One region of the Cytobacillus firmus genome, then DNA from elsewhere that is predicted to be linked to it. Evidence: riboswitches for the same ligand, from Rfam matches in the RefSeq annotation. Region 1 holds a riboswitch; the other holds the start of a gene.
What was found. Region 1 has a riboswitch for thiamine pyrophosphate ahead of tenA (thiaminase II). Riboswitches for the same ligand answer to the same signal wherever they lie in the genome.
Positions count from the first base shown of each region.

Region 2: another riboswitch for thiamine pyrophosphate. It lies ahead of thiT (energy-coupled thiamine transporter ThiT); the one in region 1 lies ahead of tenA (thiaminase II).

Region 1 covers NZ_CP098323.1:440,716-444,137, forward strand. Annotated here, with positions in the region: gene NAF01_RS02255 (DUF302 domain-containing protein) at 1-220, shown strand, start outside; TPP riboswitch at 290-405, shown strand; gene thiW (energy coupling factor transporter S component ThiW) at 520-1,008, shown strand; TPP riboswitch at 1,170-1,271, shown strand; gene tenA (thiaminase II) at 1,332-2,021, shown strand; gene NAF01_RS02270 (DUF1287 domain-containing protein) at 2,143-2,850, opposite strand; gene NAF01_RS02275 (TIM barrel protein) at 2,954-3,422, shown strand, end outside.
Region 2 covers NZ_CP098323.1:2,338,792-2,342,213, forward strand. Annotated here, with positions in the region: gene NAF01_RS11885 (hypothetical protein) at 1-201, opposite strand, end outside; gene NAF01_RS11890 (VOC family protein) at 375-746, shown strand; gene thiT (energy-coupled thiamine transporter ThiT) at 895-1,494, opposite strand; TPP riboswitch at 1,562-1,664, opposite strand; gene NAF01_RS11900 (MATE family efflux transporter) at 1,717-3,057, opposite strand; gene NAF01_RS11905 (AAA family ATPase) at 3,339-3,422, shown strand, end outside.

The sequences.
Region 1 (3,422 bases):
GGTATGTAATCCGAATGAAGCACATCGCGTTTTAACACAGAATAAAATGGCCGGCTACTTCCTGCCTTGTAAAATTGTCGTCTATGAAGACAAGGGCAAAACGAAAATTGGGATGCCTAAGCCGACAAGTATGATTGAGCTAATCAATGACGAATCTGTTCAAAGCTTCGCAGCAGAAATTGAAGAGCGCTTAATCCAGTGCATCAAGAGAAGTATATAAGTTAAAAGTTTGATGACAGTGCCGGAATAATTTGTTAAGCTTGAAATAGCTTATCAAATTAAATATCTATGTAACTACTAGGGGTGCCCCGAATGTGCGGGCTGAGAGGAAAGCGCTTATAGCTTTCCGACTCTTATGGACCTGATCTGGTTAATGCCAGCGGAGGGAAGTAGGATTTGACAATATGTCGATTCATATACTTAAACCAAGCCGGGTCCTTTGTGGGGATCTGGCTTTTTTGTATACATACTTCTCATCCAGATAAGCAATCAGGCTGCCCTTTTAGAAAGGAGGTTTAGATGAACAGAACCCGATTGTTGACTACGATGGCACTATTTACGGCGATTGGGACACTGGGATCCCATTTGCTCTGGTTTCCGGCAGGTATAGCCAAGGCCTATCCGGTTCAGCATGCGGTAAATGTATTGGCCGCGGTGACTCTTGGACCACTGCCGGCAGCAGCCATTGCTTTTATGATTGCTTTGCTGCGTAATATGCTTGGATTCGGGACGCTGCTTGCGTTTCCAGGCGGCATGATCGGTGCGTTTTTGGCTGGTGTCCTTTATTTGAAATTCGGCCGGAAAATATGGGCTGCCGCTGGCGAGGTTTTGGGCACCGGTATAATCGGAGCATTGTTTGCTGTTCCGTATGCAAAATTTCTCATGGGCAGTGAAGCTGGTGCATTCTTCTTTGTGCCGCCGTTTCTGGTCAGCAGCATTGCCGGTGCGGCGATAGGCTGGTTGGTGTTAGCGAAGGTTAAAGAGAAGAATTTGGTTCAGAATATGTGATGATTTTGGGCTGGAGAAGTAAGATTGGTTAGCAGAGTAAGGGAGAGCAGCATAGCAATCTGACTTTATGAGCGATTTTCAAGAGTTATGGGCGAGATCCAAAATGTATGAGCGAAAAACGTCAAGTTAGACAATCGATAAAAAAACAATTAAAAATGTTAGAAAACTGCTAGGGGCGCTACGGCTGAGATAAGGAGCTTTTCCTTGGTCCCTTGGAACCTGATCTGGATAATGCCAGCGCAGGGAAGCAGTGAGGACCTCATTATATATCCTCATGCTTTTTCCCCGGCAGCTTCTGTATTTAATTAAGGAGGCTATTTTTTATGACTTTTTCAGAAATTCTGCGCAAGGAAAATGAAGATTTGTTTCAGCTGATATTTGAACATCCATTTGTTCAGGGGATCGGGAGAGGGGATGTGCCGAAAGAGGCGCTTGCTCATTACATTAAAGCGGACTTTGAGTATTTGAATGCGTTCATGCATATTTACGGAATTGCGATTTCAAAGTCAGCTGAACGTAAGGATATTGCATACTTTAACCAGCAAATAGAATTTGTATTGAACAGCGAAGTACACCCCCACCATAATTTTTGCCAGCAGATTGGGGTGGATTACGAAGCATTGCAGGGATATCCGCTTCCGCCGACAGCCGATCATTATGTAAAGCATATGATGTATCATGCCCATACAGGCGGCATGGGTGAAATACTCGCTGCATTATTGCCTTGCCCATGGACTTATTGGGAAATTGGGCTTGAGCTCATGAAGCAATATGAGCCAGATGAGAACCATCCGTTTTATCCGTGGATTTCTTTTTATGCAAACCTTAGAGTCGAAGCTGTGACCATGAATATGAGAAACCGTTTGGATGAACTTGCTGAAGCGGCATCACCGGAAGAAAGGCAGCGAATGAAGGATGCTTTCCGAAAAAGCTGCCAGCTGGAGCTTGGTTTCTGGGAGATGGCTTATACCTGCGAAGAGTGGCCGGCGGGCAATCCGGCAGCAGTCAGATAGAAAAGCGTAAGCGACTCGCTCACCCTCGACACCTCGATGTGCAGGCTGCTTGCGCTAGAGAGTTATCGAAGTTCAAAATTTTATACTTTCTTATTTAATAAGAAAAACGCCTGCATCTGCTTTATGGCAGTGCAGGCGTTTTTTCAAAATCCCATCTGTAGTGAGCGGTAATGGGAGTCTTAAAAGAAGATAGTTTTACTTCTGCTGCAAATGGGGTGGAGTTATGTATTACGTATGGAATGCCATCTTTAGTCCGTTTGTCAGATATGAAAGCCACATGGTCGAATTTAGGAGAAAGGAAAACCACAATATCACCCGGCTGCCATTGCTGAAGGTTCTTAACATCTCCTGGAATCAGTTCTGTTGTTAATGACTTTGCGAACCGGCTAAAAAAGATATTCTGGTTTGGTACCCTTCTGAAATCAATGTTCGGATCAGGCTTGCCATGGACTCTTGAATACAAGTCCGTATTTTCGGCGATATCCTGATCAATAAGATCCTTTATGGTTACATCAGCCCCCTGGAAACCTCTCCAAATCACGTCTGTACAGACACCCTCGCCATCGGGCGGATAGCCTCCCGCATAGTAGGCACTTTTATATGGCGTGCGCTGTTCCACTTCTTTTCTGGCTGTCTGGACCATATCAAGCGGATCAGCAATGCCGTTTTGATTTGAATCGGCCTGTGAGTAATCAGAGGGCATCTCCAGTTTCTTTGCAAAAGGATTTCCGAAATGAATGCCGATGGAATCCAGAATGATTCCACCCCGAAAAAAAAGAATGAAAAATAACAGTACTCCAATTATTGAAGTAAATACCTTTTTAACCATAAGTACACCTCACCTATTTTACTGAATAGACGGTATTATTTCCCAATAAGTTACATGAAGGTATGATAAGATTGTTATAACCATTCATAAGAGAGGGGATATAATGGTTCATAAAATAGGGGTATCAGGAAGCGTCATTTTGTCAGACAGCAAGCTGTTTCATAAACTTTTTAAACGTCATTTGCCGCATATTGAGATAGGGGAATTTCAAGATGAGGAATCCTTTCAATGCTTTATTAAATTGATGGGCAAAACAAACAAAAGCTTTGGTCTTCATTCGCCTCTTTTCCGGGGACAAAGCAAATACGATCTTCTGGAAAAGGTCAGTATGAATCCAGAGGAAGCCTGGATCCAGTTTGAGGCGGAAGTGGAAAGGATGTCCCGGCTTGGTGCTGAATACATATTGGTGCACTTTCCTTATTTTAAAAAGGAAGCAAGTGGGAATCCGGCAGAGATTATTGAGGAGGGACTCAAGAAACTCAGTGCTCTTCAGAAAAAATATGAGATTATGATCGTGTGTGAACCAAAATTAGGATTCAGGCAATCGCCGGCAGGAATCGATTATCTTGACA
Region 2 (3,422 bases), 1.9 Mb from region 1:
GAGCGGCATTTGATCGTAGAGTGTAATGATTTGCCCTCCCTCATCTTCTTCATGAAGGGATAGATAGTTATACAAAGTTTCACATTGATTTTTGTTGAGCACTGACTGGGTACTGAAACTTTTTACTTTCTGGATTTCAAAGGCACTGGCTTCCGCATCAAAAACACCTGTAATAATATTTCCCTGCAATGTATTGGACAAAGTCTTCACTCCCCTTTTTTAAGTAATATACCCATTTTTCAGAAGTAATTTCCTAATATATTGGCTTTGTTTAGAAAGATTATTATTCTGTTTAAGAATCAAAAATAGGGAAGGAAAAAGCTGTATAAAAAGGAAATATATGATATACCGAATTAAATAAAGGAGAGAATTCTATGAGTAAATCATTTATTGAACAAGTACATTATATTAGAATTCCTGTAAAAGAATTAGAACTGTCTGCCCAATGGTATAGAGATGTATTAGGACTCCAGTTACTAAACAATACTGGAAAACTTGCAATTTTAAAAGTAAATGAAGGGCCTTTCTTACTGATCTTAGTTCCTACCGAAGATGAAACTTTTGCTCATTTTACAATTGATAATGAACAAGAATTTAGCATTGGGTTTACAAGTCCAGAATTATCTAAATTTCATCAGCACTTAATTGATAATCAAGTTAAGGTCGAGGATATAAAAGAAGATAATGGTCATGCCTTTTTCCACTTTTATGACCTCAATGGCAATAAACTTCAAGTACATTGGTGAGATTATAATAAATAGTTCATTTTTAACGGTATTGGAACGGGAACGCCCAAACCAGACGTTCCCATAATTCTTCCTGAAAACAGCTTCTTATCAATCAAATCCGATATATAAAAAACCTCTCTGAAATATTTCAGAGAGGCGGACATTATTAGGAAGCATTCTTTTGAGTTTGAAGTCTTTCATCCGATTTTTTTATGATTAATCTCGGTGCCGATGAAATAATTAATACGGCCAGGATTGAGCAGAGAATTGCCGCTCCGAGCATGGTTGCGCCGTTTGCCAGGAAGGAAAACAGAACCGGAGACATCCCTTCTGGTGCATAGCTTCCGAAGAAAAGCACACCTGCTATGAAATGCCAGAAATACCGGGCAAGGCTTCCGGCAAATACGGCTAAGACAACCCATGACAATGCCTTCTTCTTGTTACCTGCCCGCAGCTGATTTTGGATGACGCCGTAAAACAAGCCGGCAAACCCGATACAGGCAAATGCCACAAAATACTCAATAAATGCCTGTATCGGAGTGGCAATCCAGGCATCCCCCATGGCAATCTGCAAAATCCCCCATAAGAGGCCTGCAATAAAGCTGACCTTAAAGCCCCACCTGAAAGCCAGAATGAAAATCGGAATCATCGCGGCAGATATGGAAATGGATGGCGACAGCTTGATGGATGGCAGAAAATCAAGAATGATAGCAAAGGCAGCAAAAAATGAAGCCTCTATCATCGCCGTCAGGCTTAATTTTTTCATAAAAAAAAATCCCCCTTCAATCGTATGACGATACCCCAAGGGAGAACAAGCAGGCAGAAAACTATACCTGCCTATCATTCCACATTCCTGCGCTAGCATTAACTAACAGGTTCAAAGGGTCAGAACAGCGGACTGTTCACTCTCAGCGGTATGCTCCCCTTGTGGCACGTTATTAAATTATCCGCTTTTAGTATATATGAAATTCATGATGGTGAAAAGGATTTATTTTCCCTCGCTTATGATAACCTGTTTATCCCACTTTCCGATGCGGTAATACATATAGGCGATGAAACTGCTTATTGCAAAGCTGACACCCATACCTGCAGCTATGCCTTTATCACCCATAAACTTAGAAAATAGAAATGTTAAAGGATAGCGCAGGATCCAGAATGAAATGATATTCAGTATCAGCACTTGAAACATCGCTCCAGAAGCTCTAACCACACCATTCAATACAAAATTAATGCCCAGAAGCGGATAAAAAAAGGCAATGATCTTTAAATATTCAGTGCCGTAGTGAACTGATTCTTTATCCTGGATAAACAGGCGCACCCCGTGTTCTGCAAATAAGACCGTCCCAAGGGCGATGAGAAACATGATTCCAAGATTGTAAATGACTCCGTACAACGCAATCTGATGCACCCGTTCCCATTGATTTCCCCCTATATTTTGACCCGCCATACTGTTGACTGCAGTTCCCAATGCCATCGCAGGAAGCATAATGATGCTGTCAATGCGCTGTGCGGCACCAAATCCCGCTACCACGTCACTGCCAAAGGAGGTGACGACAGACATAATGGCCATAACACCAGCCGATATGACAGTCATTTGGAGCCCTGAAGGGATGCCAAGCTTGAATATCAATGCTGCCTCCTCCTTATGCGGCCAAGAAGGAATAGTGAATGGTGCCAGCTTTTTGCGGAGTATGAATATCATTCCGATTATAAATGCAAAGCCCTGTGATACGATTGTTGCATATGCGGCCCCCTCAATACCAAGCTTGAATACAGAAATAAAAAGAGGATCGAGTATTGCATTTAATACGACTGCTATCAGGACAAAGTACAGAGGATTTTTGCTGTCTCCAAGCGCTCTGAGTATAGTTCCTATAAAATTGTAGCCAAATAAAAACAGAATTCCAATAAAGTTAATCTGCAGGTAGGATGCTGCTCCTTCGGCCATTCCCGCAGGTGTGCCCATTAAGGCCAAAATCCTTTCAGCAAGCAGGAATCCGGCTGTTCCTAGAACAACTGACAAAATTGTCTGAATGACGGTAAAAGCATTTAGATATCTTTTCAGCCCCTCTTCGTGATCTCCCCCCTTCTGCTGGGATAAAATCGTTAACGCAGCATTGTTTATGCCGATGATAAAAGAAAGTACTGTAAAGATTACAGTGCCTGAAACTGCGACAGCTCCCAATGCATCAGCCCCCAGCAAATTCCCGACCCACAGACTATCTACAAATTGATAGGAAACCTGCAGGAAATTAGTGAGCATAATGGGAGTTGAGAACACCAGCAGCTGTTTGAGTATGTTTCCTTTTGTAAAATCCTGCTGAGCCATCTTTACACCTGCCTAATTTTTTTCACAGTTTCTATTATTAACTATTTCACTTTCAGTTTCCATTTTTATGGTTTTGTGAATTATTAAGTTTCTAAAAATTTATTTTCTTAACAGATGTCACATTTTTTTCACATATTACTGGCATCTGAACGCTGTTGTAGCACACTTTGTAAAAAAAAAATTATTTTTCCATAATTTACAACGTTTAAAAAGTATAAAACCCTGTATTTAACAATTTTAATTTCTTATAATGTAGATATGTTCAATGAGGAGGGAAATAGTTGAAATCACGTCTTAAGAAGCCTTCGACGATTATTTCTATTGCATTGGTAGTCACGGTGATTTTGGCGGCGGTTATTTGGACC